2 regions of the Amycolatopsis sp. WAC 04182 genome follow, and region 2 is predicted to be linked to the other one. Evidence: riboswitches for the same ligand, from Rfam matches in the RefSeq annotation. Region 2 holds a riboswitch; the other holds the start of a gene.
The links. Region 2 has a riboswitch for glycine ahead of gcvP (aminomethyl-transferring glycine dehydrogenase). Riboswitches for the same ligand answer to the same signal wherever they lie in the genome.

Region 1 (14,841 bases), on a different contig from region 2:
TTTCTGGGAACTCCGGCGCGACCTATGGGGACCGCGGCCGGTGTTCGCCCAGGGACAGACCGCCGTCTCCGGGGAGGCGGCCGTGCGTGTGCTCGACAGCAGGCCCGGCCCGCCCGAGGGAGCCGAGGCGTGGTTGAGCGAATTCCACGTCCTCACCTTGCGGATCGAGGCGTCCCGCCTCGGCGGCACGGCACTCGAGCTGTCGGCCGACGAACACGGTGAGCCGGAACGGGTCAAGGACTGCGCGGGCGCTCCCGGCGCTTTCGACGGCACCACGGGTCTCGTCTGCTTCGTGGTCCCGCCCGGATACCGGCCCCAGTACCTTCTCGTCGGCAAACTCGAACGCGAAGTCCTGCTGAGGCTCCAGTGAACGACGAAAGGAGTCCAGCGCCGGAAAACGCGCGGAAACCCGCAGTTCTTTCGTCGGTGCTTTCGACCGTTCTCCCTTTTCTGCTGATCTTCGGTGTCGTCTGGGGCTTCCTCGGTTCCGACATCGGTGAGTTGAGCACCGGCGAGGACGTCACGGTCACCGAGATCTCGGGGTGCACCTCGGAGGGATCCGCAGTGAACGGCCAGACCCCCTACTGCTCCGGGAAATGGCGCTTCGCCGACGGTCGTACCGGAGGCGGCCGGATCCTGGGCGAGGACATCTCGGCGGGTGACACGGTGTTCGCCGGTGACGGGTTCGCCCATCGGTCGCGATCGCCCTTGATCTGGAAGGTCTCGGCGGGCGGCGCGCTGGGTCTCTTCCTCGTCGGCATGGTGATCGTGGGCGTCGTCCTGTACCGGCTGGACGTGGGCAAGCGGCGAGGCGAGGGTCCTCGAGAGTAAGCAAAGGTGGCGTTCGCGGGAGCGGGCCGGGGGTGGGGTGATGGCTCCCTTCACTGTGTCTGATGCGGTGAAAGGAGCTTTCGGCCCAGGTACCTACTGGCTTCTCTGAGCGCGGGACCGCGGTCCGTGAAGGCCTCCTTGAGGGACTCAGGGTCCCTCAAGGAGGCCTTCACTACCTTCAGGGTCGCTGCTCTGGTCCCAGGTACACCAGCAGCCACAGTGGCCGCGCGTGAAGGACCCCCTCCCGAGTACATGAAGGCCCCCTTCCTTGCGCCAGGCGCAAGGAAGGGGGCCTTCATGTACTTCAGGGGGCACGGGCGCCGGGACGCGCCGCGGGACGGCGGGATCTCGGGACAGAAGTTCGAGGCTTACACCATGTGCGGCGCCGTCTGGGGCAGCTGACGCTCAGGAGCGGGTCGCTTCGATCTGGCGCTCGTCCTCGGTCGAGCAACTCGTCACCGGATCGTTCGGCCCGCTCCCGCACGTCCAGGCCCCGACCACCACCGGGCCGGGCCCTTGCGGTGACGCCGCCTCGGCGGGCGTCAACTTGGCGAAGTAGTCCGTGAGCACCTGCGTCGCTTCGGCGCACTCGGCCTTCCCGCGCACGACGACCTTGTTCTTCGCGCCCTGGAACCCGGTGACCTCGCCACAGGGTGTGCCGGCCAGGACCTGGTCGGCCGTGGGAGCGGGGGAGGGCGGCGGCGCGGCCGCGGGAGCGGGATCGGCGCCGCATCCGCTCAGCAGGACGACGGCGAACGCGGCGGGGAGCACGGCGAGGCTCTTCATGGGCCCTTCTTCTCGAGGATGGTTCATTCGACGGGGACGACGGCGGCGAACACGTTCTGTTCGCCCTTGCTGCAACTGGTGCCGCCTTGCGCGGCGGGAGCGCCCGAGACGCACAGCCAGCCGTCCACGGTCTCGCTGACCGGCTCGTCCGAGCCCGCGGACTGCCGTCCGGCGATCCTCTTGTGGAACGAACCGACGATCCCGGTCGCGTCCGCGCACGAGACCCCGGGGCCGTTGAGCACCTGCAGGGTCAGCCCGCTGGCCGCGGTGACCGTGCCGCACGAACCCTGAACCGGTTCAGCGGGTTTCGGCTGGGAAGTGGGAGGCGGGGCGGCTGAGGGACTCGGCGGGGTCTGTGACGGGATCGGCGGCACCGACACGCTGGACACCGCTGTGGGGACCGAGGGCGGCGAGACCGACAGCGCGGTGACAGGCGGTGGCGGATCTTCGCCCGAACAGGCGGCGAGCGTTCCGACGGCGGCACAGACGGCGCAGGCCGCGAACAGGCGCCGCCACGTTCCCGTGGTGGTCGAGACGGGCAAGGCGATCCTTTCGTCGGCCGGTCGTGGCCGGCCCATTCTGACCCGGCCGGGCCCGAAGCCGTGGCATTGAGCCACGTTCGATTCGCGGGAGGCTATCGCGCCCGTGGCGCCGCGGTACGCGAGGACCGCGCAAGCACTGTCCATTGTGGACGATTAACATGCCGTTCACAGCGCGACAACACCCTGCTGTCGTTGCGAACCGATCGGACGAATCCACGCCGGATCCGTTAACGCGCGGCCCCTTTCTGCCGAAAACACAGGTAGCGCTCCGGCGTGTCCCAGTCCCCGTCACGAAACCGTGAGAGTGATGAAGACCGACGAACAGACCGACCCCGCGTCACCCCAGGCCACCGCACCGGCGAGCACGGAGCTGCCGCCGACGGCACCGTGCACCGTCGTCTGGTGTGGCGGCCGCCCGTACGTCCTCGAGACCTCAGCCGGCCACAACCGCTGGATGGGCACCGACCACCGGGGCAGGCCCGTGGCGCTGACCAGCGCGGACCTGCAACGCCGAGGCTGGACCCACACCCGGGCCAGCTGACGGGGGAGGACCTGCCGCCGCTGGATAGGCTGAGCGGGTGAGTACGCCCCCGGAACCGAGCGTGACCAGCGAAGAACCCTCCTTGCTGCGGCAGGCCCTGAACGTTCCCAACATGCTTTCGATCCTCCGGCTCGCCGGGGTGCCGGTCTTCCTGTGGCTGCTCCTCGGCCCGAAGGAGGACGGCTGGGCGCTCGCGCTGCTCGTGTTCAGCGCGCTCACCGACTGGCTCGACGGCAAACTCGCCCGCTGGCTCAACCAGATGTCCCGGCTCGGCCAGCTGCTCGACCCCGCCGCCGACCGGCTCTACATCCTCGCGACCCTCATCGCCTTCCTGATCCGCGACATCATCCCGTGGTGGCTGGTGGTCCCGCTGGTCGTCCGCGAAGCCGTCCTCGGCGTCTGCGTGCTGGTGCTGCGGCATCGCGGATTCGCCCCGCCGGAGGTCACCTACATCGGCAAGGGCGCCACCTTCGTGCTGATGTACGCCTTCCCGTTCCTGCTGCTCACCCAGGGCGGATCCGACATCGCCGCGATCGCCAGGCCGATCGGGTACGCCTTCACGGCGTGGGGCGCGGTCCTGTACGTCTATTCGGGCGTGTTGTACGTCGTCCAGACGGTGTGCGCGCTGCGAACGGCCGAACCCGGCGAGTTGCGGGAGGCGGCGGGCGCGTGACCCGGCGGGATGCGAAACTGCGCGCGTCGGTTTCGAGCGAGGGCTGAGAAAGGGGAGCGGCGTTGACCACTCCAGAAGAACTGCGGTACACCGAGGAGCACGAGTGGGTCTCCGTGCGCGATGGCGGGCTCGTGCGCGTGGGCATCACGGAGTACGCCCAGGACCAGCTCGGTGACGTGGTGTTCGTCGAACTCCCCGAGGTCGGCAAGCAGGTCGGCGCGGGCGACGCGTTCGGCGAGGTCGAGTCGACCAAGAGCGTTTCGGAGCTGTTCGCCCCGCTCGACGGCGAAGTGGTCGCGGTCAACGACGCGGTGACCGAGTCACCCGAGCTGATCAACAGCGACCCCTACGGCGAGGGCTGGCTGATCGAGCTCCGGCTGGATGACGCCAGCTCGGTCGAATCCCTGCTGGAGGCCGAGGCGTACCAGGCCCTGATCAAGGAATAGCCGCAGGCCGCGGCCCTTCGGGAAGAGTAGGGGGAGCCGCGGGCCGGAGATTCGATCAGGCACGGTACGTTTGACCTCCACACGTTCTTGAGTAGTGGCAACACACATGCGTTAGGAGAGCTCAGGTGAGCACGAACGACGGGCCCGGCGTTCCCCCGGAGCAGTCTCCGGAGCGGACTTCTGTCTTCCGGGCCGACTTCCTGGCCGACGTCGAAGGCACTGAGGCTCCTCCGGCTGCCGAGGCCCCCGTCCAGGGTGTGGACGCGCTGCCCGCGGGTTCCGCGCTGCTGGTCGTCAAGCGGGGCCCGAACGCGGGTTCGCGCTTCCTGCTGGACCGCGACACCACCAGCGCGGGACGGCACCCGGACAGCGACATCTTCCTCGACGACGTCACGGTCTCCCGGCGGCACGCCGAGTTCCGCCGTGAGGGTGGCGAGTTCGTCGTCATCGACGTCGGCAGCCTCAACGGCACCTACGTCAACCGCGAGCCGGTCGACCAGGCCGTCCTCGCCGGTGGCGACGAGGTGCAGATCGGCAAGTTCCGCCTGGTCTTCCTGACCGGCCCGGGTCACGGGGGCCAGGGGGCACGGTGACGGCGGCCGGGCGGCCTGATCGGGATGCGTCGCAGCGCGATGGGTTGAGCATCGGGGCCGTGCTGGCACAGCTGCGCGGCGACTTTCCCGATGTCACCATCTCCAAGATCCGGTTCCTCGAGGCGGAGGGTCTGGTCCAGCCGGGCCGGACCCCGTCGGGGTACCGGCAGTTCGCTCCGGCGGACGTGGAGCGGTTGCGATTCGTCCTGTCCGCCCAGCGGGATCACTACCTCCCGCTGAAGGTCATCAAGGAACAGCTGGACGCGGCGGATCAGGGCGCCGCGCCCGCCGACCACACCGCGGCGATGCCACGGCTGCCGCGGAAACTCGTGTCACTCGACGCCCCCGGGGAGAACGGCGGACTGCCGACCCCGGGGGATTTCGAGACCGACCGCGAGATCAGGCTGACCGAGGAAGATCTCCTCCGCCAGGCCGGAATCGACGCCGCCACCCTGGCTGAGCTGCGGCAATACGGTCTCGTACGCCCTGGAGCGGCGGGGTTCTTCGACCCGGACGCGGTCCTGGTGGCGAAGACCGTGAAAGCGATGACCGAATTCGGTATAGAGCCGAGACATCTGCGTGCCTTCCGGGCCGCGGCGGATCGCGAGGTCGGCCTGCTGGAGCAGATCGTGACCCCGGTGTATCGGCATCGTGACGAGGACGCCCAGGCGAGGGGCGACGAGGTCGTCCGGGAGCTGGCCGCCTTGACCGTGGCGTTGCACACGCTCTTGGTGAAGGCCGGAATACGGGCTGTCACAGGCGGTTGAACGGCTTCGGGCGACCGGGAGCCGTTGTGCGGCCACTTGTCAATGCCTGAATGTTCGGCACCCTATGCCGTACCGTGAGAGTTGGGTTTGCCACGGGCGAACCGAGAATGTCGGAGACAGCGAGCACAGCGCTCGGAAGACGGGTAGCGTCGGGACTGCCGTCGCTTGGTCGTCGAGACAAGCGTTGCAGCCCGTGCGCACGAGAGGGAGGCGAAGCCCGATGAGCGAGATGCGCGTCGTCGGCGTGCGGGTGGAGCTACCCGCGAATCAGCCGATCTTGTTGCTGCGGGAAACCGAAGGCGAGCGTTACCTGCCGATCTGGATCGGCTCGGTCGAGGCCACCGCCATCGCCTTGGAGCAGCAGGGAGTCCGCCCGGCCCGTCCACTCACCCATGACCTGCTCAAGGAGGTCATCGGAGCGTTGGGCCGTGAGCTGGAGCAGGTCGTCATCACCGATCTGAAGGAAGGCACGTTCTTCGCGGAACTGGTCTTCGACGGGGACATCCGGGTTTCGGCGCGACCGAGCGATTCGGTGGCGCTGGCGCTGCGGGTGGGGGTGCCCATCCACGCCGTGGACGCGGTGCTGGAGGAAGCGGGCCTCATCATCCCCGACGAGCAGGAGGACGAGGTCGAGAAGTTCCGCGAGTTCCTCGACTCGGTCTCGCCGGAGGACTTCCGCGGCGCCGACACCTGATCACATCCTGGGATTTCGCACGAAGGGGCGGTGCCGGTGGCGCCGCCCCTTCGTCGTACTCGCGGCCTGCCCGGGCTCAAGCGGCGGTCGCCTTGACGAACAGGTCCGCCAGTTCCCGCCCGTACCGCTCCAGGTCCAGCTTCGGGTCCGCCGCGAACTTCGCCGCGACACCGTCGATGGCCTGCGCGATCGACAGTGCCATCACGTCCGGCGCGAAGCCGCCGAAAGCGCCTTCCTGCTGTCCTTGCCGCAGCTGACGTTCGAGCCGGCCGGTCCGGAACTCCTCGACCAGCGGCGCCGACATGAACCAGCCTTCGGCGTCCGAGCCGCTCGCACCCATCTCGACCATGACCCGCACCAGTTCCGGGTACGAGCCCAGGAACGCGATCTCCGATTCGATGTAGCCGCGCAGGAGACCGGCCCGGTCGGTCGTGCCCTGGATCCGCTCTTCGAGGAACTTGTCCTTCATCCCGGTCGCGGTGGTGACCACGGCCTGCATCAAGCCGGCCTTGTTGGTGAAGTGGTACGAGATGATCCGGGTGCTGGACAGCCCGGCCCGCTCCTTGATCTTCGCGAACGACGTCTTGTGGTAGCCGAGGTCGGAGATCGTCGCGATCGTGGCTCCGATGATCTGGGCCCGCCGGGCCGCCTCGGTGACCGACAGCCCCAGTTCCGCCTGGACCTCTTGCATGGCACTCTGGGTGGAGGGATTTACTTGCATGAGTAAAAAATAACACGGCTGAGTAAAACTCGCAATCGTGCGGCCGAATGGGGGACTGTGCTCGACAAGCCTCAAGAAGAGCTTGAGGCCGACCGCGCGTCGCGTTGACCGCTTTGCCGGACGCGCTTACCGTCAATGAAGGTGAATCGCCAAGGTGTGATTCGGATGTCTGGGGCATTCGTCTTGACGAGGAACTCCGGTGCGGACTCACGTGGGTCCGCGCGGCTTTGTTCGCCGGCCGCCAGGTCGGGCGAGGGGAGGCATGGCGTGGTCGAGGCTGGTAGCCCTCAAGAGCCGCTCGTTCCGGTCGCTGACGGCGAGCAGGGCGAGCTGTTCCCCGACTCTTCCCTCCCGGACGAACTCGTCGGTTACCGCGGCCCCGCCGCCTGCCAGATCGCCGGGATCACCTACCGGCAGCTCGACTACTGGGCCCGCACGAAGCTGGTCGCGCCGAGCATCCGCACGGCGCACGGCTCCGGTTCGCAGCGGCTCTACTCGTTCAAGGACATCCTCGTCCTGAAGGTCGTCAAGCGGCTGCTGGACACCGGCGTCTCCCTGCAGAACATCCGCGTCGCCGTCGACCACCTGCGCCTGCGCGGCGTCCGCGACCTCGCCAAGGTCACCCTGTTCTCCGACGGCACCACCGTCTACGAGTGCACCTCGCCCGAAGAGATCGTCGATTTACTGCAGGGCGGGCAGGGTGTCTTCGGGATCGCGGTCAGCGGAGCGATGCAGGAGATCAGCGGCACCATCCACGAGTTCCCGGCCGAGCGGGCCGACGGCGGCGTGATCGAAACGGTCACGCCGGACGAGCTCACGCAGCGCCGTAACGCACGTCGCACCGGCTGATCATGAAGCCGCGCGGGCGGCAGGGTAGGCTCACTTCCGCGGTCGACGAATCCGCGCGGGAGAGACCGAGTCGATAACCGTTGAGCTCGGCGCCGAAGGAGCAAGTCCTCCCCGGAACCTCTCAGGCACCCTGGACCGCGCGGAAGAGACGCCTCTGGAAAGTGGTTCGCCAGGTCACAGCCTGGCGGCCCCGCCGACGGTGCAAGCCCGGCTCAACACTCGGGCGAAACTCTCAGGCGCCCCCACGGGGGTACGGACAGAGTGGGGAGGGCCAGGACAATCGTCCCGGCCCCACCCCCGCGTCTTGGGAGGTCCCCGATGGAGCCCGTTTCACTGGCCGCTCTCGAATCCGGAACCCCCTTCGCGGACCGGCACATCGGTCCCGGCAGCGAAGAGCTCGCGCGCATCCTCGACGTCGTCGGCGTCGCCTCCCTGGACGAGCTCGCCGAGCGGGCCGTCCCCGCGTCGCTGCGGGAGTCCGCGGCACCGCCGGATCTGCCGCCGCCCGCCACCGAGACCGGCGCTCTCGCCGAACTCCGCGCGCTGGCCGCGCGCAACCGGCCGATGGTCCAGATGATCGGGCTCGGCTACCACGACACCGTGACCCCGCCGGTGATCCGCCGGAACGTGCTGGAGAGCCCGGCCTGGTACACCGCGTACACGCCGTATCAGCCGGAGATCTCGCAGGGCCGCCTCGAAGCGCTGCTGAACTTCCAGACCATGGTCTCCGACCTGACCGGCCTGCCGATTGCCAACGCCTCCATGCTGGACGAAGCGACCGCCGCGGCGGAGGCGATGACGCTGGTCCGCCGGGCGGGCAAGGCGAAGTCGAACCGGTTCGTGGTCGACGAGGACACCCTTCCGCAGACGATCGAGGTCCTGCGCACCCGCGCCGAACCGCTCGGCATCGAGCTGGTGACCGCGGATCTGTCCCAGGGCATCACCGGGCTCGGGCTCGGCGGCGACTTCTTCGGCGTGCTGCTGTCGTATCCGGGCGCGTCGGGCGTCGTCCGCGAATGGGACCACACCATCGCCGAGGCCAAGGCGCTGGGCGCGGCGGTGGTGATGGCCGCGGATCCGCTGGCGCTGACCCTGCTGCGGTCGCCCGGAGAGCTCGGTGCCGACGTCGCGATCGGATCCACGCAGCGGTTCGGGGTCCCGATGGGCTTCGGCGGGCCGCACGCGGCGTACCTCGCCGTCCGGCAAGGGCTCGAACGGCAGTTGCCCGGACGGCTGGTCGGGGTGTCGAAGGACGCCGACGGCGCGCCCGCGTACCGGCTCGCGCTCCAGACCCGCGAGCAGCACATCCGCCGGGAGAAGGCGACGAGCAACATCTGCACCGCCCAGGTGCTGCTGGCGGTGATCGCGTCGATGTACGCGGTGTACCACGGCCCCGAAGGCCTGCGCGCCATCGCGAACCGCGCCCACCGGATGGCCACCGTGCTCGCGGCGGGGCTCGCCGAGAGCGGCGTCGACGTCGTGCACTGCGAATTCTTCGACACTGTCATGGTCGCCGTCCCGGGCCGTGCGACCGGGATCGTCGCCACCGCGAGGGAACTCGGGGTCAACCTTCGGCTCGTGGACGCGGACCACGTCGCCGTCGCCTGCGACGAGACGACGACCCGCGAGCATCTTTCCCTGGTGTGGAAGGCGTTCGGGGTCGCGGTGTCCGATGTGGACTCGCTCGACGCGGACACCGCGGACGGCTTCCCGCCGGATCTGCGCCGCGCCAGTGAGTACCTCACGCATCCGGTCTTCCACGCGCATCGCTCGGAGACGGCGCTGCTCCGGTACCTGAGGTCGTTGTCCGACAAGGACGTCGCGCTCGACCGGAGCATGATCCCGCTCGGTTCCTGCACGATGAAGCTCAACGCCACGGCCGAAATGGAGCCGATCACCTGGCCCGAGTTCGCCGGTCTGCACCCGTTCGCGCCCGCCGAGGACGCGGCCGGTCTGCTCACCGTCGTGAAGGACCTGGAGCGGTGGCTCGCCGGGATCACCGGCTACGACGCGGTTTCCCTGCAGCCGAACGCCGGCAGCCAGGGTGAGTTCGCCGGACTGCTGGCGATTCGCGCGTACCACCGCGAACGCGGGAACGCGGCGCGCGACGTCTGTTTGATCCCGTCCAGCGCACACGGGACGAACGCGGCCAGCGCGGTCATGGCCGGTATGCGCGTGGTGGTCGTCAAATGCGACGACGAGGGCAACATCGACCTCGCCCACCTCAGGTCCACTGTGGACGAGCACGCGGACGACCTGGCCGCGATCATGATCACCTACCCCTCGACGCACGGCGTCTACGAGGACACCGTCCGCGAGGTCTGCGCGCTGGTGCACGACGCGGGCGGTCAGGTGTACGTCGACGGCGCGAACCTGAACGCGCTCATCGGGGTGGCGCAGTACGGGAAGTTCGGCGCCGACGTCTCACACCTGAACCTGCACAAGACCTTCTGCATCCCGCACGGTGGCGGTGGGCCGGGCATCGGGCCGATCGGCGTCCGCGCGCATCTGGCGCCGTACCTGCCGAACCACCCGCTGCAGCCGGACGCGGGCCCGGTGACCGGCGTGGGCCCGATCAGTGCGGCGCCGTGGGGGAGCGCGTCTATCCTGCCGATCTCCTGGGCCTACGTCCGGATGATGGGCGCCGACGGCCTGCGGCGCGCGACCCTGACCGCGGTCGCGAACGCCAACTACGTCGCGAAACGTCTCGCCGCGCACTATCCGGTGCTGTACTCCGGGCACGAGGGACTCGTGGCGCACGAATGCATTCTCGATCTCCGCGCGATCACCAAGCGCACCGGCGTCACGGTCGACGACGTCGCCAAGCGGCTGGCCGACTACGGGCTCCACGCGCCGACGATGTCCTTCCCGGTCGCGGGAACGCTCATGGTCGAGCCCACCGAGAGCGAGGATCTCGGCGAACTCGACCGGTTCTGCGACGCGATGATCGCGATCCGCGGTGAGATCGAGAAGGTCGCCGCGGGGGAGTGGCCGGTGGCCGAGAGCCCGCTGCGCAACGCCCCGCACACCGCACGCTGTCTCGCGGGGGAGTGGGATCGCCCGTACAGCAGGGAGATCGCGATCTTCCCGGCAGGGTTCACCGCGTCGAAGATCTGGCCGCCGGTGCGGCGGATCGACGGGGCCGCGGGGGACCGCAACCTCGTCTGCTCCTGCCCGCCACCGGAGGCCTTCGCCTGAGGATCAGCCGGGCATCTTGTCGAGAAAGCCCAGCACCTGCTTGATCCGCCCGTCCTCGACGGTGATGACGTCGAAGCCGATCGCCAGCGGCTCCTCCGCGCCCTCCGGGCCGAGGTACCACTGGAAGCGCGCGATGTCGTGGTGCGCGTCGGGGGCGGCAGGCAGGCTGAAGCTCAGACCGGCGAACTGCGCCTGCGCGCCGGCGATAAAGCCGTCGACACCGTCGTGGCCGGTGACCGCGCCGAGCGGGTCGGTGTAGGCGGCGTCCTCGGTGAACACTTCGGCGATGAGCGCGCGGCGCTTGTCCGCGTCGGTCTCGTTCCACACGGCGATGTACTGCTCGGCGACGCGCTGGATGTCCGACATGGTGTCTCCTCGTTTCCTTGGGGGCCAACCGATGCCGTAACTCTGTCGGCTGAAGGTGAGTCCCGTCGATTACGCGGGAGGTAATGGCGGCCCGTCGTCCGTGGCCGTAGGTTCGTGATCGTGACGACCACAGTGACCGCGAGCCGCCCCGTCGGCGAGCTCCTCCGCGAATGGCGCGACCGCCGCCGGATCAGCCAGCTGGATCTCGCCATCTCGGCGGACATCTCCACCCGGCACCTGAGCTTCGTGGAGACCGGCCGGTCCAAGCCCAGCAGGGACATGGTGCTGCGGCTCGGCGAACATCTGGAGGTGCCTTTGCGGGAACGCAATCAGCTGTTGCTGGCGGCGGGGTACGCGCCCGCGTACGCCGAAAGCGGTCTCGGTGCCCCGGAAATGGCGGCGGTCCGCAAGGCGGTCCGGCAGCTGATGACCAGCCACGAGCCGTATCCGGCCGCCGTCGCCGACCGCTGGTGGAACCTGGTCGACGCCAACGCGAGCATCTCGATCATGACCGGCCTGGTCTCGCCGGCCCTGATGACGCCACCGGTCAACGTCCTGCGGGTGACACTGCATCCGGACGGGATGGCGCCGCACGTGCTGAACCTGGGGGAGTGGCGCGCTCATCTGCTCGGCAGGCTGCGGCGGCAGGTGACGCAGACGGCCGACCCGGCGCTGACCGAGCTCCTGGAGGAACTGCTCACCTATCCGTGCGCGGATCCGGTTCCCGAGGTGGAGGTCCCCGGACCAGGTGACATCTTCGTCCCGTTGAAACTGCGGCACGAGGACGCCGAACTCACGTTCTTCAGCACGGTCTCCACCTTCGGGACGCCGCTGGACGTCACGGTCGCCGAATTGGTGATCGAATCCTTCTTCCCCGCCGACGCGGACACGGCGGAGTATCTGCGCGCGTACGCCGCACGCGGGGTGGAATGATGCGGGGCAAGAAGCCCTGCCACAGACTCCAGTGAGGATTCCTCTTCCATGGCCGTGCCTTCCGTCGTCCTGAACAACGAGGTAGCCATCCCCCAACTCGGTTTCGGTGTCTGGCAGGTACCCGCGGGCGACACGGCCAAGGTCGTCCGGACCGCCATCGAGGCCGGGTACCGCAGCATCGACACCGCCGCGTCGTACCGGAACGAAGCCGGTGTCGGCGAGGCGATCCGCTCGGCGGGCGTGCCGCGCGAAGAACTGTTCATCACCACGAAGCTGGCGAATCCGGGCCACGGCTACGACGAGGCGCTCCGCGCGTTCGACGCGAGCCTCGCGGAACTCGGCCTGGACCGCGTGGACCTGTACCTGATCCACTGGCCGACGCCGTCCCGCGGGAAGTACGTCGAAACCTGGCGGGCGCTGGAAAAGCTCTACGCGGACGGCCGGGCGCGCGCCATCGGGGTGTCGAACTTCCACGTCCCGCATCTGCGGCGGCTGTTCGACGAGACCGGGATCGTGCCCGCGGTCAACCAGGTCGAACTGCACCCGCGGTTGCAGCAGAAGGCGCTGCGGGAGTTCCACGCCGAGCACGGCATCGTCACCGAGGCGTGGAGCCCGCTCGCGCAGGGATCGCTGCTCTCGGACCCGACGCTGACCGCCCTCGCCGCCAAATACGGCAAGAGCCCCGCGCAGCTGGTGCTGCGCTGGCATCTGCAGCTCGGCACGGTCGCCATCCCGAAATCCGTGACCCCGTCCCGGATCCGCGAGAACTTGGACGTCTTCGACTTCGAACTGGCCGAAGACGATCTCGCGGCTCTCGCCGAGTTCGACGACGGCACCCGCACCGGCCCGGACCCGGACACCTTCGGCTCTTGAGTGGTCGGTACCTGAACCTTGCTTGCCTCGAGTCCGTGAAGGCGTCTTTGAGGGACCCAGAGTCCCTCAAGGAGGCCTTCACGGACGGGGCTGGGTACCGAAGCCACCCTGACTCCTAACCGTCCTCACCATTCACGAGACCGATGCGACCGCGGCTGCGCGTGGGGCGAATATGGCTGCCCAGAGGTAGTGAAGGCCTCCTTGCCAACCCTCAGGGTAGGCAAGGAGGCCTTCACGGACCGGCCGCAGAGGTTGGGGCCCTAGCGTCCTTACCGCTCACGAGCCCTCGAGATACGGGAAAGGCCCCTTCCCGAGCGGTGAAGGGGCCTTTCCCGTAAGTCCGAGGCCTCAGGTGGCCTTGATACCCGCGGCGGCGAAGTCGGCCTGCTGGGCCGGCTGCTGCAGGTACTGCCGGAACGTCTGCGAGGCGCGCATCTGGACCTCGTCGATGGTCTTGCCGGCGAGCCCGACGAGCGGGTAGTCGGCCGAACGCGCCGTCGCGACCGACTGGGCGGGCGAACCGACCAGTTCGGGCTTGGCGGTGTTCAGCTCGGTCACCCAGTAGGTGGACTCAGGGATCCAGGCGGCGGGGAGGCCGCCGATGGAGTCCAGGTTGGTCCGGCCGACGAGGCCGTCGAGCACGGAAGCGGAGGACAGCGCGTCCACCTGGATGACCACGCAGTGGTCGCGGACCACGGTCGCGGCGTTGTTCCACCGCTCGGCCGCCGTCCGCACGGGCTTTTCGATGCTGGGGGTCACGATGATCCGCATCGGGGTGTCGCCGGCGCTGCACGCCTTGGCCTGGGCTTCGGCGCGGGTGTTGAGCTCACCGTCGGCCCAGTTCCAGCCGAAGACACCGATCGCGACCAGGACCACGAGGACCAGGCAGGCGATCGGCCACTTGGCGATCCGGCGCCGCGGGGCCTTCTTCCCGACGATCCGGTGTGAACCGGTCGCCTCACCGCGACCCTGAGGTCGCTTCGGCGGGTCGAGGGGATGCGGCACCGGCTCCTCGGCCACGCTGTGTCGCCCCATCGTTGTCCTTTCGAAACGTGCGCGCTCGCGCTGCGTATGCAATCAAACCGTTATCACTCTAACAGGGGAGGATGTTACGGGGAATGCGACGACTCACAGTTGTTTTCCGCGTGTCGCGGGCACCTTCTTTAACCCGGCCAGGAGCCGTTGGCAATGCGCTATCAGGTGCTCACGCAGCGGCGCCGCCCGACGGGCGAAAGCGGCCTGCGCGCGGGCGTACTCGGCCCTGCCTTCCGGGCTCTCGATCCGCACGGGCGAGTACCCGAACTCCGTCAGATCGTACGGGCTCGCCCGCATGTCCAGTTCCCGGATGTCCGCCGCCAGCTCAAAGCAGTCCCCGACCAGCTCGGCGGGCACGAACGGATCGAGTTTGTACGCCCACTTGAAGAGATCCATGTTGGCGTGCAGGCAGCCCGGCTGCTCGAACTCGACCTGGTTCTCCCGTGCCGGCCGCAGCGTGTTGCGAGGCCGGGCGGGCTCGGTGAAGAACCTGAACGCGTCGTAGTGCCCGCATCGGATCTCCAGGGACTCGACCACGCCGTCGGTTCCGGCCGAGCCGAGCCGGAGCGGAAGTTGTGAGTGACGAACCTCATCCGCCGATTCCCGGTAAACCATTGCCCATTCGTGAAGGCCGAAACAACTGAGTCTCGGAGAGCGGGACGCGGTCGCGGAAAGCAGTCCGACAACGAATTCCGCGGTTTTGGCCCGGCCCTCGGTGAAGCCCGCCGGATCGAGCATGACGCCCTGCGGCGTCTCCAGGTAGCCCTTCCGCTCCAGGAACCGCCGGGCGGACGCGCCTTCGAGCACGACCCCCGAGCCCGGCTGCCAGCGTTCGAGATGCCCGGGCCGGTGCGAGTAGTAGGTGAAGAGGAAATCGAGCACCGGATGTTTCTCGCCCCGAGAGCGTCGGCGCTGGTGCGGTGTCGTCCAGCGCCGCATCCGCGTGACGTGCTCGTCCTCCCGAGCCCGCCAGACGGGCTCGGGAAGGACGAT
Region 2 (14,841 bases):
GAGTCCGGGACAGCGAAGGAAACCTCGACGGCTACAACGGTTCGCACGGCTACTGTCTGGAAAGGACGGACGTGCCCTTCAGTGCGGCGATCCCGAAGGGTGCTCCGGTGCCGCCGACTTCGCAGGCCGCCCCGCCGTCGTCCACCTCGGTGGCGCCGCCGTCGAACTCGCCCCAGCCGACGCGCTAGGCCCGGCCTTCGTTGGCGTTTCGTCCTCTGGATGCGGTAGTTCGCGTTACCAACCACCGCATTCAGAGGACGAAATGCGGATGCGAGACGCACCGAGGGGGACATAACCTCCGGGGCAACGCGTTGACGGAGACGAGTAGCCGAAGGACCACGCGAGACCAGAGAGCCGCCGGCGGCTGGGAAGGCGGCCTCGCGCCCTTCGGTGAAGACCCTCCCGAGTGCGGGGAGGAACGGCGTCCGCGCCCCATGCCCCGCCGTCCGGCCCTCGTCACGGGCCTTCGAGGCCGCCGTTCCCTGGCGGCGGCGAAAGTGCGGTGGTACCGCGAGTTCCCTTCTCGCCCGCACTCCCAAGGGGTCGCGCACATCCGTACAGGAGTTGTGATGATCTCACGTGTCCTCGCCGCCGACCTGCCCCGGCACGTCGGCGGCCGTGTCCGCATGGCCGGCTGGGTGCACCGCCGGCGCCGCCTGAAAACCGTCACCTTCCTGGTGCTTCGGGACCGTTCCGGACTCGCCCAGGTCGTCCTCGCCGAATCCGGTGGCCCGCCTGAGGAAACAGTCGTCGAGGTCGAGGGGCTCGTCACCGCGAATCCGCGGGCGCCGGGCGGCCTCGAACTCACCGAGCCGTCCGTCAGGCTGCTTTCCGAGCCCGCCGAACCACCGCCGTTCGACCTCTACCGGCCGTCGGTTCCGGCGGCGTTGCCCACGGTGCTGGACAACGCCGCCGTCGCGCTGCGGCATCCGCGGCTGAAGGAGGCTTTCACGGTCGCGGCGGCGAGCGTCGCCGGGTTCCGGTCGGCATTGGACGGACTCGGGTTCACCGAAACCCATACGCCCAAGATCGTTTCGTCGGCCACGGAATCCGGTGCGAACGTCTTCGGCATCGACTACTTCGGCAAGCGGGCCTTTCTGGCGCAGTCGCCCCAGTTCTACAAGCAGGCCCTGGTCGGGGTCTTCGAGCGGGTCTACGAGGTCGGCCCGGTCTTCCGCGCCGAACCGCACGACACCGCGCGGCATCTGGCGCAGTACACCAGCCTCGACGCCGAACTCGGTTTCATCGACGGCCACCACGACGTCATGGCGGTGCTGCGGGAGGCCATCGCCGGGATGGCCGCCGCGGTTCCGCAGGCGGAAGTCGTGGTGCCCGAGGAGATTCCGGAGATCCACTTCGCGGAAGGCCAGGAGCTGATCGCACGGCTGTCGGAAGAGGACCCACGTGGTGAGCTCGACCTCGCGCCCGCGCACGAACGGCTGCTTTCGGACTGGGCGCTGCGCGAACACGGATCGGAATTCCTGTTCGTCACCGGCTATCCGATGGCGAAGCGGCCGTTCTACACGCATCCGGACCCGGAGCGGCCCGCCTACTCCCGCAGTTTCGACCTGCTCTTCCGCGGGCTGGAACTGGTGACCGGCGGGCAGCGGCTGCACCGGCACGCGGACTATGTCGCCGCGCTGGCGGCGCGCGGTGAGCCCACCGAGCCCTACCGGGACTACTTGTCCGTCTTCGCGCACGGGATGCCGCCGCACGGCGGGTTCGCGCTCGGTCTCGAACGCTGGACCGCTCGGTTGCTGGGGCTGCCCAACGTCCGTCAGGCGACGCTCTTCCCGCGCGACCTGCACCGCCTGACCCCGTAAAAGCCGCGAGCCGGCACCTCGTGGTGAGGTGCCGGCTCGCGTGGGATGAGGCTCAGTGGGTGAACGCGCTCCTGGCGGCCAGGTCGGCCAGCAGGGCGCGGCCCTTCTCGGCGTTGCGCGGCTGGGCCAGGACGTCGTAACGCCGGGCGACCAGCTGGCTCTGCGAGATGAACCCGCGCTTGTTCTTCGATGCCGCGTACCCCAGCGCGCCGAACAGCAGGTTGAACCCGATACCGCCGACGAGGCCGACGAGGATCGGCACCAGTCCGGCGCCCGGGTTCAGCAGGCTCAGCACGAGGCCGAGGAACATACCGAACATCGCGCCCGACAGCGCCGAGCTGGTCAGCACCTTGCTCCAGCCCATCCGTCCGGCGATCCGCTCGACCAGGACCGGCTCGACCCCGACGATGGTGACGTCCGTGATCGGGAAGTCCGTTCCCGCGAGGTGGTCGACGGCACGCTGCGCTTCGGAGTACGACTCGTACGAGCCGATCGGCCACCCACTGGGCATCGTCGGGAGCTGAGCCCGCCCCTGGGGCTCGGTGAACGTGGTCTGCTGCGTGAATGCCTGTGTCATTCCTTCTCACCTCTCTTGATCCGTACAACGTTCCGGGTGTGCGGATCTCCTCCCGGTGCGGCGGGATTCACAGCATCTTCTCAGCCGGGCATCGCAGACAATCCGCCCAGGGATCAACTACGGTGCGCAATGGGTAACGAACTAGACCTTTGGCCGAGTTGACCGCGTCGGGTCGACCCGGTAGGAAGAAGCCGCAAAGGTACCGCATCGAACCTTTAGGTGAGGCTGATGGCGAACAGGCGCGGCATGCTCACGCTGGATCGGCTCCGGGAACTGGTCGAGGACGGCACCGTCGACACGGTGCTGGTGGCGATCACCGACATGCAGGGCAGGCTGCAGGGCAAACGCTGCGCCGCCGAGTACTTCCTCAACGAGGTCGTCGAGCACGCCACCGAAGCGTGCAACTACCTGCTCGCGGTCGACGTGGACATGAACACCGTCGACGGCTACGCGATGTCGTCCTGGGAGACCGGCTACGGCGACTTCGTCATGCGCCCGGACTTCGGCACGCTGCGCCTGCTCCCGTGGCAGGAGGGCACCGCGCTCGTCCTCGCCGATCTCGAACGGGTGGAAGGCGGCGCCGTGGCCCCGTCGCCGCGCCAGATCCTGCGCGGTCAGCTCGACCGGCTCGCCGCACGCGGTCTCACCGCGTACGTCGGGACCGAACTGGAGTTCATCGTCTTCGACGACACCTTCGAGTCGGCCTGGGACAAGCGGTACCAGGACCTGCGCCCGGCCAATCAGTACAACGTCGACTACTCGATGCTCGGCACCGCGCGGATCGAGCCGCTGCTGCGCCGTATCCGCAACGACATGGGCGGAGCGGGTCTGTACGTCGAGTCCGCCAAGGGCGAGTGCAACCCCGGCCAGCACGAGATCGCGTTCCGCTACGCCGACGCGCTGACCACCTGCGACAACCACAGCGTCTACAAGACCGGGTCCAAGGAGATCGCCGCGCAGGAGGGCAAGAGCCTCACGTTCATGGCGAAGTACAACGAACGCGAGGGCAACTCGTGCCACATCCACATCAGCCTGCGCTCCGCCGAGGGCGCGCCCGTCCTGGCGGGTGAAGGCCCCGGCGGGTTCTCGCCGCTGATGGAGCACTTCCTCGCCGGCCAGCTCGCCGGGCTGCGTGAGCTGACCTACTTCTTCGCGCCGAACATCAACTCCTACAAGCGTTTCGTCCCCGGGAGCTTCGCGCCGACGGCCGTCGCGTGGGGCACCGACAACCGCACGTGCGCGCTCCGCGTCGTCGGGCACGGGGACTCGCTGCGCACCGAGAACCGCGTCCCCGGCGGCGACGTGAACCCGTACCTCGCGGTGGCCGCGCTGATCGCGGCCGGGTTGCACGGCATCGAGAACGAACTGGAGCTGGAGCCGGAGTTCCAGGGCAACGCCTACGGTTCCGGCAAGCCGACCGTGCCGACGACCCTGCGGGAGGCCGCGGCGCTGCTGGACGGGAGCGAGCTCGCCAGGTCCGCCTTCGGGGACGAGGTCGTCGACCACTACCTGAACGCGGCGAAGGTCGAGCTGACCGCGTACGACGCCGCCGTCACCGACTGGGAGAGGATTCGTGGCTTCGAACGGCTCTGAGCCCCTGATCGGGCTCACCTCCTATCTGGAACCGGCGAAGTTCCTCGTCTGGGAGACCGAAGCCGCGCTGCTGCACCGGGTCTACGTCGACGGGATCGTCGCGGCGGGCGGCGTCCCGGTCCTGCTGCCGCCGGTGAGCGGGGCGCACGATCGGCTGATGTCCGCCGTGGACGGGCTCGTGCTGGTCGGCGGCGCCGACGTCGACCCGGCGCGCTACGGCCAGGAGCCGCATGCGACGACGTACACGAGGCCGAACCGCGACGCCTTCGAGTTCGGCCTGTTGCGGTCCGCTTTGGACAGTGGCAAACCGGTGCTGGGCGTGTGTCGCGGGCTGCAGGTGCTCAGCGTCGCGCTCGGCGGCACGCTCGCGCAGCATCTGCCGGACACTTTGGACAGTGGGGATCACCAGCCCGCGCCGGGGATCTTCGGCACCACTACGGTGAGGCTCGCCGAGGGCAGCCGCGTCGCGTCGATCCTCGGCGCCGAGACCAAGGTGCCGTGTTACCACCATCAGGCGATCGACAGGCTCGGCGACGGGCTGGTCCCGGTCGGCTGGGCCGCCGACGGGACCATCGAGGCGGCCGAACTGCCCGGCGACGGGTTCGTCCTCGGCGTCCAATGGCATCCCGAACAGAATCCCGACGACAGCAGGCTTTTCGAGGCCCTCGTAGAAGCAGCTAAGGAGCGCGCATGACGTTCGAGGTGATCAACCCCGCCACCGAAGAGGTGGTGAGGTCGGTCGAGCCGACCTCGGCCGAGGAGACCGACGCGGCGATCGCCCGCGCGCACGCGGCGTTCCCCGCGTGGCGCGCGGTGGCTCCTGGCGACCGGGCGCGGCTGCTGCGCCGGTTCGCCGACGCCGTCGACGCCGACATCGAGAACCTCGCCCAGCTGGAGGTCGCCAACGCGGGCCACACGATCGGCAACGCGCGCTGGGAAGCGGGCAACGTCCGTGACGTGCTGACGTACTACTCGGCGTCCCCCGAACGGTTGAGCGGTAAGCAGATCCCGGTGCCCGGCGGCGTGAACATGACGTTCCACGAGCCGCTCGGCGTGGTCGGGGTGATCGTGCCGTGGAACTTCCCGATGCCCATCGCGGGCTGGGGGTTCGCGCCCGCGCTCGCCGCCGGGAACACCGTCGTGCTCAAACCCGCCGAGCTCACCCCGCTGACCGCCATCCGCCTCGGCGAACTCGCCCGTGAGGCGGGGATCCCCGAAGACGTCTTCCAGGTGCTTCCCGGCAAGGGATCCGTGGTGGGGCAGCGCTTCGTGGACCACCCGGCGGTGCGGAAGGTGGTGTTCACCGGCTCCACCGAGGTCGGCAAGCAGATCATGGCCGGCTGCGCCGCGCAGGTGAAGCGGGTGACGCTGGAACTCGGCGGCAAGAACGCGAACATCGTCTTCGCCGACGCCGACCTGGACAAGGCCGCGGCGACCGCGCCGTACGGCGTCTTCGACAACGCCGGGCAGGACTGCTGCGCGCGGTCGCTGATCCTGGTGCAGTCGAGCGTGTACGAGAAGTTCATGGAACTGCTGGAACCCGCGGTGAACGGCGTCGTCGTGGGGGATCCGCGGCTGGAAGTGACCGAGATGGGCCCGCTGATCTCGGCGGGGCACCACGCGAAGGTGTCGTCCTATGTGGATGATGCGGCGCCGGTCGCCTTCCGGGGCAACGCGCCCGTCGGCCCCGGATACTGGTTCGCGCCGACCGTCGTCACCCCGCCGGACCTGCGGCATCCGCTGGCGTCGGACGAGATCTTCGGCCCGGTCGTCGCCGTGGTCCCGTTCGCCGACGAGGCGGACGCGGTGACCATGGCCAACCACACCGAGTACGGCCTGTCCGGCTCGATCTGGACCCGCGACGTCGGCCGCGCCTTCCGCGTCGCGCGCGGCGTCGAAGCCGGGAACCTGTCGGTCAACTCGCATTCGTCCGTCCGGTACTGGACGCCGTTCGGCGGGTTCAAGCAGTCCGGGCTGGGTCGGGAACTCGGTCCGGACGCCGTCGACGCCTTCACCGAGACCAAGAACGTCTTTATCAGCACGGAGGAATAGGAATGGTTCAGCGTTTCGAGGGCCGCGTCGCGGTCATCACCGGCGGCAGCAGCGGCATCGGCCTCGCCAGCGCGCGGCGGCTGGCGAGCGAGGGCGCGAAGGTCGTCATCGGTGACATCTCCGCCGAGGCGGGCAAAGCCGCGGCCGACGAGGTCGGCGGCCTGTTCGTGCAGGCCGACGTCACCGACGCCGAGCAGGTCGAGGCCCTGTTCCAGACCACTGTGGACACTTTCGGCTCGGTCGACGTCGCGTTCAACAACGCGGGCATCTCCCCGCCCGAGGACGACTCGATCCTCACCACGGGCATCGACGCGTGGGAGAAGGTGCAGAAGGTCAACCTGACGTCGGTGTACCTGTGCTGCAAGGCGGCGCTGCCGCATATGCAGCGGCAGGGCAAGGGTTCGATCGTCAACACGGCGTCGTTCGTCGCGGTGATGGGCGCGGCGACGTCGCAGATCTCCTACACCGCGTCCAAGGGCGGGGTGCTGGCGATGAGCCGGGAACTGGGCGTGCAGTTCGCGCGGGAGAACATCCGGGTCAACGCGCTGTGCCCGGGTCCGGTGAACACGCCGCTGCTGAAGGAACTGTTCGCGAAGGATCCCGAACGGGCCGCGCGGCGGCTGGTGCACGTGCCGGTCGGGCGGTTCGCCGAGCCGGAAGAGATCGCGGCGGCCGTCGCGTTCCTGGCGAGCGACGACGCCTCGTTCATCACGGCTTCGCAGTTCCTGGTGGACGGCGGGATCTCGGGCGCCTACGTCACCCCGCTCTGACCCCATGCGTTTAGTCCTCTGAATGCGCTGAAGTACATGATGGCCCCCTTCCTTGCGCCTAGGTACAGGAAGGGGGCCTTCATGTACTCGGGCCGGCCGTCGCGCTCGGTCCGGGAGCCGAAGGACGCTTTCCCCGCGTCTCGTGCGGTGAAGGGCCCTTTCGCCTCGCGTGGCCCTCCCTGTCACTCGTCCCGGTGGCTGGGATGGCGGGCCGCTGACCAGCGCTGTAGTCCTGAGAAGCGGGACCGCCCGGTTCCGCGATCCGAGAGCGCGGGAGGCCCGACGAATGACCCGGCAGATGAGCACCGCCATGCGTGACTGCATCGACCTGTGCAACGAGTGCCACGTCAGGTGCGAGGAGATGATGACGCGCTGCATGGAGATCGGCGGCGCGAAGCTCGGGATGATGATGGTGACCTGCGCGGACATGTCCCGCATGTCCGCCGACATGATGATGCGCTGCTCCGCCATGGTCGCCGACCTCGAGATGATGCGCATGTGCGCGAAGACGTGCGGCCTCGCCTCCCAGATGATGCGCATGTGCGCCCAGGAGTGCGCCAAGACCGGTGACGCCGAGCTCGCCGACGCCGCCGACATGATGATGCGGTGCGCCGAGCTCTGCGGCACCATCACCGCCGAGATGATGATGGAGAACGCGTAACTCGCGTGATCGGGGCCGTCACTCGCGTGCTTGAAGGCGTAACTCACGAGTCACGGCTCTGAGCACGCAAGTGACGTGCTCGGCTGGAAGTAGACGCGCGCTGAACACGCCAGGTACGGTGTGCGCACAACTTCAGACAGGGCCGTCGAGCTGGAGCGGGAGAGCCCCCATGAACGTGGTGGGGCACCGAAGGAGCAAACTCCCCGGAATCTCTCAGGTACCCACTACCGCTTCACGCGAGGCCACTCTGGAAAGCAGGCGCGCAAGTGCGTCTCACCCAAGGTGAAAGCCACCCCGTTCACGGGTGGTGAAACTCTCAGGTGCCATGACAGAGGGGGAGTTCCCAGCGCACCGGTCTATCCGGCGCCTGACCCAAGGAGCTCCCTTGACCAGTACGTCCTTCGACGACAAGCACATCGGCCCCTCGGAGTCCGAGCAGGCCAAGATGCTCGCCGAGGTCGGCTACGGCAGTCTCGATGCCCTGGTGCAGGCCGCCGTGCCGTCCGCGATCCGGGTCACCCGCGACCTCGAACTTCCCCCCGCCGCGTCCGAAGAGGACGCCATCGCGGAGCTTCGCGCGCTCGCCGCGCTCAACAAGCCGATGACGCAGATGATCGGTCTCGGCTTCCACGACACGGTCACCCCGGCGGTCATCCGCCGCAACGTGCTGGAGAACCCGGCCTGGTACACGGCGTACACGCCGTATCAGCCGGAGATCTCGCAGGGCCGTCTCGAAGCCCTCCTCAACTTCCAGACCATGGTCTCCGAGCTGGCCGGTCTCGCGACCGCGAACGCCTCCCTGCTCGACGAGTCCACCGCGGTCGCCGAAGCCGTCATGCTGATGCGCCGCGCGTCGAAGGCGAAGTCCAACAAGGTCGTCCTCGACGCCGAGTGCCTGCCGCAGACCATCGCCGTCGTCCGCACCCGCTGTGAAGCCATGGGCGTCGAGGTCGAGGTCCGCGACCTGCTCACCGGCCTGCCGGAGGAGTTCTTCGGCGTCGTCGTCCAGTACCCGGGCGCTTCCGGTGTACTCCGCGGCGCGGGCTTCTACTCCGCCATTTCCGAGACCGCGAAGGCCGCCGGCGCGCTGTACACCGTCGCCGCCGACCTGCTCGCCCTCACCCTGATCACCGCGCCGGGTGAGTTCGGCGCCGACATCGCCGCCGGTTCCACGCAGCGCTTCGGCGTCCCGCTCGGGTACGGCGGCCCGCACGCCGGGTACATGGCCGTCCGCGCCGGGCTCGAGCGCTCGCTGCCGGGCCGCCTGGTCGGGGTCTCGGTCGACGCCGACGGCAACCCCGCGTACCGCCTCGCCCTGCAGACGCGTGAGCAGCACATCCGCCGCGAGAAGGCGACCTCCAACATCTGCACCGCGCAGGTCCTGCCCGCCGTGCTCGCCGCGATGTACGCGGTCTACCACGGCCCGGACGGACTCAAGCGCATCGCGACCCGCGTCCACGGGCTCGCCGCCGGCCTGGCCGACGCCCTCCGCACGGCAGGCGTGGAGGTCGTCCACGAGGGCTTCTTCGACACCGTCCTCGCCCGCATGCCCGGGCAGGCCGAAGCGGTCGTCGCGGTCGCGCGCGAGAACGGGATCAACCTCGGCCCGGTCGACGCCGACCACGTCCGCATCGCCGTCGACGAGGTCACCACGCCCGCGATCATCGCCAAGGTGCTCAACGCGTTCGGTATCGACGCCCCGGCCGCCGACACCAGCGCGCTGCCCGCCGGCCTCGGCCGCGAGAGCGACTACCTGACCCACGAGGTCTTCCACTCGCACCGTTCCGAGACCGCGATGCTGCGCTACCTGCGCAGCCTGTCCGACCTGGATTACGCGCTCGACCGCGGCATGATCCCGCTCGGCTCCTGCACGATGAAGCTCAACGCCACCACCGAGATGGAGCCGATCAGCTGGCGCGAGTTCGCGGGCATCCACCCGTTCGCCCCCGCTGACCAGGCCGAGGGTTACCACGTCCTCGTCGAGCAGCTTTCCGGCTGGCTGGCCGAGGTCACCGGCTACGACAAGGTGTCGCTGCAGCCGAACGCGGGCAGCCAGGGCGAGCTCGCCGGCCTGCTCGCGATCCGCGCGTACCACCACGCCAACGGCCAGGCCGAACGCGAGGTCTGCCTGATCCCGTCGTCCGCGCACGGCACGAACGCCGCCTCCGCGGTCATGGCCGGGATGCGCGTCGTCGTGGTGAAGTGCACCGCCGAAGGCAACGTCGACCTCGACGACCTGCGCGCCAAGGTCGAGGCCCACCGCGACACGCTGTCCGCGATCATGGTCACGTACCCTTCCACGCACGGCGTGTACGAGCACGGTATCGACGAGCTGGCCAAGATCGTCCACGACGCGGGCGGCCAGGTCTACGTCGACGGCGCGAACCTCAACGCCCTGCTGGGGCTCGCCAAGCCGGGTGAGTTCGGTGGCGACGTTTCGCACCTGAACCTGCACAAGACCTTCTGCATCCCGCACGGTGGCGGCGGCCCCGGCGTCGGCCCGGTCGCGGTCCGCGCGCACCTCGCGCCGTACCTGCCCAACCACCCGATGCTGGAGAAGGCCGGCCCCGAAACCGGCGTCGGCCCGATCAGCGCCGCCCCGTACGGCTCGGCGTCGATCCTGCCGATCTCGTGGGCGTACGTCCGCATGATGGGCGCGGGCGGGCTCACCGCCGCGACGCAGGTCGCGGTCCTCGCGGCGAACTACGTGGCCAAGCGCCTCAACCAGCACTACCCGGTGCTCTACACCGGCCAGGACGGCCTGGTCGCGCACGAGTGCATCCTCGACCTGCGCGGGCTCACCAAGGAGACCGGCGTCAGCGTCGACGACGTCGCGAAGCGCCTGATCGACTACGGCTTCCACGCGCCGACCATGTCGTTCCCGGTCGCGGGCACGCTGATGGTCGAGCCGACCGAATCCGAGGACCTCGGCGAGATCGACCGCTTCATCGCGGCGATGATCGCCATCCGCGCGGAGATCGACGCCGTCGCACAGGGCAAGTGGGCCGCGGACAACAGCCCGCTGCGCAACGCCCCGCACACCGCCGAGACCCTGGTCGGCGACTGGGACCTGCCCTACGACCGCGAACTGGCGGTGTACCCCGCCGGAGTGAATCGCAAGGCCAAGTACTGGCCTCCAGTGCGCCGCATCGACGGTGCGCGCGGGGACCGTAACCTCGTCTGCTCCTGCCCGCCGCTCAACGCCTACGAGAACTGAGGCACTTGATGTCGAAAGAGACGTCCCTGCACGGAGTCCACAAAGGACTGGGTGCGCTGTTCACCGATTTCGCGGGCTGGTCGATGCCGATCCGCTATGCCAGCGAACTGGCGGAGCACAAGGCGGTCCGCGAGGCCGCGGGCCTGTTCGACCTGTCCCACATGGCCGAGATCGAGGTGACCGGCCCGCAGGCGGCCGCGACCCTCGACTTCGCCTTGGTCGGCAACCTGTCCGGCGTGAAGCCGGGCCGGGCGCGCTACACGATGATCTGCGACGAGAACGGCGGCGTGCTGGACGACCTGGTCGTCTACCGCCTCGCCGACGAGAAGTTCCTGGTCGTGGCCAACGCGGGCAACGCGGACGTGGTCGCGGCGGCGCTGGCCGAGCGGGTCTCGGGTTTCGACGCGGTCGTCGAGAACAAGTCCGAGGACGTCGCGCTGATCGCCGTCCAGGGCCCGAAGGCCGTCGAGATCCTCGGCGCCGTCACCGACGCCGACCTGGGCGCCCTCAAGTACTACGCGAGCGTCCCGGCCGTCGTGAAGGGTCACGACGTTCTGCTCGCTCGCACCGGCTACACCGGCGAGGACGGCTTCGAGCTGTACGTCCCGGCTGGTGAGGCTCCCGCCGTCTGGCGCATCCTGACCGACGCCGGCGAGCCGCACGGCCTGCTCCCGGCCGGCCTCGCCTGCCGCGACACCCTGCGCCTCGAAGCCGGAATGCCGTTGTACGGCAACGAACTCAGCCTCCAGCTGAGCCCGTTCGAAGCCGGCCTCGGTCGCGTGGTCAAGTTCGAGAAGCCGAACGACTTCGTCGGCAAGGCCGCGCTCGAGGAGCTGTCCAAGAAGAACGTTCCGCGGGTCCGCGTCGGGCTCAAGGGCTCCGGCCGCCGCGCCCCGCGTCACGGTTACACCGTCCTGGCGGGCGAGACCGAGATCGGCGAGGTCACCAGCGGTGCCCTCTCGCCGACCCTGGGTTACCCGATCGCCATGGCCTATGTGGACCGGGAGCACTCCGAACCCGGCACCGAGCTTTCCGTCGACATCCGGGGCCGTATCGAGCCCGTCGAGGTCGTCGCCCTGCCCTTCTACTCCCGCGCCTGAAAGGCCCCCGAATCACCATGAGCATCCCCCAGGACCTGAAGTACACGAAGGAACACGAGTGGCTGAGCGTCGCCGACGGCGTCGCCACCGTGGGCATCACCGCCTTCGCCGCCGAGTCGCTCGGTGACATCGTGTTCGTCCAGCTTCCCTCGGTCGGCGACACCGTCACCGCGGGCGAGGTGTTCGGCGAGGTCGAGTCGACCAAGTCGGTCAGCGAGCTGTACGCACCCGTGGACGGCGAGGTCGTCGAGGTGAACGAGGCCACAACGGACACCCCCGAGCTCATCAACTCGGACCCGTACGCCGAAGGATGGCTCCTGAAGGTGCGTCTGTCCGGGGACGTGCCGGCCCTGCTCGACGCCCAGGCGTACGCCGTCCTGACCCAGGAGAACTGACATGTTCAATGCTGCCCTGTCCGAAGTGGACCCCGAGGTCGCCACCGCCGTCGCGGCCGAGCTCGACCGGCAGCAGTCGACCCTGGAGATGATCGCCTCGGAGAACTTCGCCCCGGTGGGCGTGCTCGAGGCGCAGGGTTCGGTGCTGACCAACAAGTACGCCGAGGGCTACCCCGGCCGCCGCTACTACGGCGGTTGCGAGCACGTCGACGTCATCGAGCAGCTGGCGATCGACCGCGCGAAGGCCCTGTTCGGCGCCGAGCACGCCAACGTCCAGCCGCATTCGGGCGCGCAGGCCAACGCCGCCGCCATGGTCGCGGTGCTCAACCCCGGCGACACCATCCTCGGTCTCGACCTCGCCCACGGCGGGCACCTGACCCACGGGATGAAGATCAACTTCTCCGGCAAGCTCTACAACGTCGTCGCCTACCACGTCGACAAGGAGACGGGGATCGTCGACGTCGAGGAGATCGAGCGCCTCGCCAAGGAGCACAAGCCGAAGCTGATCATCGCCGGCTGGTCGGCGTACCCGCGTCAGCTCGACTTCGCCGAGTTCCGCCGCATCGCCGACGAGGTCGGCGCGAAGGTCATGGTCGACATGGCGCACTTCGCCGGTCTCGTCGCCGCGGGCCTGCACCCGAGCCCGGTGCCCTACGCGGACATTGTCACCACGACCACGCACAAGACCCTCGGCGGTCCCCGCGGCGGCATCATCCTGTGCCGCCAGGAACTCGCCAAGAAGATCAACTCGGCGGTGTTCCCCGGCCAGCAGGGCGGTCCGCTGGAGCACGTCATCGCCGCCAAGGCCGTCGCGCTCAAGATCGCCGCGAGCGAAGAGTTCCGCGAGCGTCAGCAGCGTGTGCTCGAAGGCGCGAAGATCCTGGCCGACCGCCTTTCGCGCACTGACTGCACCGAAGCCGGTGTCCGCGTGCTGACCGGCGGTACCGACGTGCACCTGGTGCTCGTCGATCTGGTCAACTCCACTTTGGACGGTCAGCAGGCCGAAGACCGGCTGCACTCGGTCGGTATCACAGTCAACCGCAACGCCGTCCCGTTCGACCCGCGTCCGCCGATGATCACCTCCGGCCTGCGGATCGGCACCCCGGCGCTCGCGACCCGCGGCTTCGGCGCCGAGGACTTCGCCGAGGTGGCCGACATCATCGCCGAGGCGCTGCGCCCGGACTTCGACGAGGCGCTGCGCCAGTCGCTGTCCGCCCGGGTCGAGCTGCTGGCCAAGAAGCACCCGCTGTACGCGGACCTCAACCGATGAGCGCGGTCCCCGAGGGGCGCAAACTTCTCCGGCTCGAGGTCCGCAACGCGCAGACCCCGATCGAGAAGAAGCCGCCGTGGATCAAGACCCGCGCGCGGATGGGCCCCGAGTTCACCGAGCTCAAGGGGCTGGTCAAGCGTGAAGGCCTCCACACCGTGTGTGAGGAGGCCGGGTGTCCCAATATTTACGAATGCTGGGAGGACCGTGAGGCGACGTTCCTGATCGGTGGGGATCAGTGCACGCGGCGGTGTGACTTCTGTCAGATCGACACGGGCAAGCCGGCCGAGCTGGACCGCACTGAGCCGCGCAAGGTGGCGGAGTCGGTGCAGGCGATGGGTTTGCGGTACTCGACGGTGACCGGTGTCGCGCGTGACGATCTGGAAGACGGTGGCGCGTGGTTGTACGCGGAGACCGTGCGGCAGATTCACGCGTTGAACCCCGGCACCGGTGTCGAGCTGCTGATCCCGGACTTCAACGCCGACCCCGACCAGCTGGCCGAAGTCTTCGGCTCCCGCCCTGAGGTGCTGGCGCACAACGTCGAGACGGTGCCGCGGATCTTCAAGCGGATTCGCCCCGGTTTCCGGTATGCGCGGTCGCTGGAGGTCATCACGAAGGCCCGTGAGGCCGGTCTGGTGACGAAATCGAACCTGATCCTCGGCATGGGCGAGACCCCGGACGAGGTCGCGCCCGCGATGAAGGACCTGGTCGACGCGGGCTGCGAGATCCTGACGATCACCCAGTACCTGCGGCCGTCGCCTCGTCACCATCCGGTGGATCGGTGGGTCAAGCCGGAGGAGTTCGTCGAGCATTCGAAGGCAGCCGAAGCGATGGGCTTCGCTGGTGTGATGGCCGGGCCGCTCGTACGCTCGTCTTATCGGGCCGGGCGTCTGTTCGCGCAGACGAAGGCCCACCGCGGCGAAGCATTGTCGGAGAACTTGGCCCATCTCGCCGCCGAAGGGCCCGCGGCCCAAGAAGCCAGCTCCTTGCTGGCCAGATAGGAAGGAGGGCAGATCAATGGCGATCAGCGTCTTCGACCTGTTTTCGATCGGCATCGGCCCCTCCAGCTCCCATACGGTGGGCCCGATGCGCGCCGCACTGACCTTTGTGGACGGTCTGGCCGCCGACGGCGACCTGACCGCCACGACGCGCGTCCAGAGCGAGCTTTTCGGCTCACTGGGCGCGACCGGGTTCGGGCACGGCAGCGACAAGGCCGTGCTGCTCGGGCTGTCGGGGGAGCGTCCGGAGGAGATCGACACCGACACGGTGCCCGGCAAGATCGCGGAGATCCGCGAATCCTGCCTGCTGAAGCTGCGCGGTGAGCACGAGATCGTGTTCACCGAGGACACCGACCTGACCATGCACCGGCGGAAGTCGCTGCCGGCG

Region 1: it holds a riboswitch for glycine, as region 2 does, so the genes downstream of both, gcvP (aminomethyl-transferring glycine dehydrogenase) here and gcvP (aminomethyl-transferring glycine dehydrogenase) in region 2, are expected to answer to the same signal.

Annotation. Positions count from the first base shown of each region.
Region 1 is NZ_QHJJ01000003.1:973,072-987,912, reverse strand. Features, by position in the region: gene DMH01_RS18365 (hypothetical protein) at 1-370, shown strand, start outside; gene DMH01_RS18360 (hypothetical protein) at 427-831, shown strand; gene DMH01_RS18355 (hypothetical protein) at 1,237-1,617, opposite strand; gene DMH01_RS43335 (hypothetical protein) at 1,641-2,159, opposite strand; gene DMH01_RS18340 (hypothetical protein) at 2,467-2,700, shown strand; gene DMH01_RS18335 (CDP-alcohol phosphatidyltransferase family protein) at 2,738-3,373, shown strand; gene gcvH (glycine cleavage system protein GcvH) at 3,436-3,819, shown strand; gene garA (glycogen accumulation regulator GarA) at 3,945-4,412, shown strand; gene DMH01_RS18320 (MerR family transcriptional regulator) at 4,409-5,179, shown strand; gene DMH01_RS18315 (bifunctional nuclease family protein) at 5,400-5,873, shown strand; gene DMH01_RS18310 (TetR/AcrR family transcriptional regulator) at 5,950-6,564, opposite strand; gene DMH01_RS18305 (MerR family transcriptional regulator) at 6,862-7,443, shown strand; glycine riboswitch at 7,490-7,591, shown strand; gene gcvP (aminomethyl-transferring glycine dehydrogenase) at 7,762-10,641, shown strand; gene DMH01_RS18295 (nuclear transport factor 2 family protein) at 10,645-11,007, opposite strand; gene DMH01_RS18290 (helix-turn-helix domain-containing protein) at 11,122-11,940, shown strand; gene DMH01_RS18285 (aldo/keto reductase) at 11,989-12,813, shown strand; gene DMH01_RS18280 (hypothetical protein) at 13,162-13,848, opposite strand; gene DMH01_RS18275 (3-methyladenine DNA glycosylase) at 13,942-14,841, opposite strand, start outside.
Region 2 is NZ_QHJJ01000001.1:303,994-318,834, reverse strand. Features, by position in the region: gene DMH01_RS01480 (DUF1700 domain-containing protein) at 1-188, shown strand, start outside; gene aspS (aspartate--tRNA(Asn) ligase) at 570-1,823, shown strand; gene DMH01_RS01470 (general stress protein) at 1,876-2,400, opposite strand; gene DMH01_RS01465 (glutamine synthetase family protein) at 2,629-3,993, shown strand; gene DMH01_RS01460 (gamma-glutamyl-gamma-aminobutyrate hydrolase family protein) at 3,974-4,687, shown strand; gene DMH01_RS01455 (aldehyde dehydrogenase) at 4,684-6,045, shown strand; gene DMH01_RS01450 (3-oxoacyl-ACP reductase) at 6,048-6,815, shown strand; gene DMH01_RS01445 (hypothetical protein) at 7,102-7,476, shown strand; glycine riboswitch at 7,623-7,716, shown strand; gene gcvP (aminomethyl-transferring glycine dehydrogenase) at 7,862-10,693, shown strand; gene gcvT (glycine cleavage system aminomethyltransferase GcvT) at 10,702-11,793, shown strand; gene gcvH (glycine cleavage system protein GcvH) at 11,811-12,188, shown strand; gene glyA (serine hydroxymethyltransferase) at 12,190-13,458, shown strand; gene lipA (lipoyl synthase) at 13,455-14,456, shown strand; gene DMH01_RS01415 (L-serine ammonia-lyase) at 14,473-14,841, shown strand, end outside.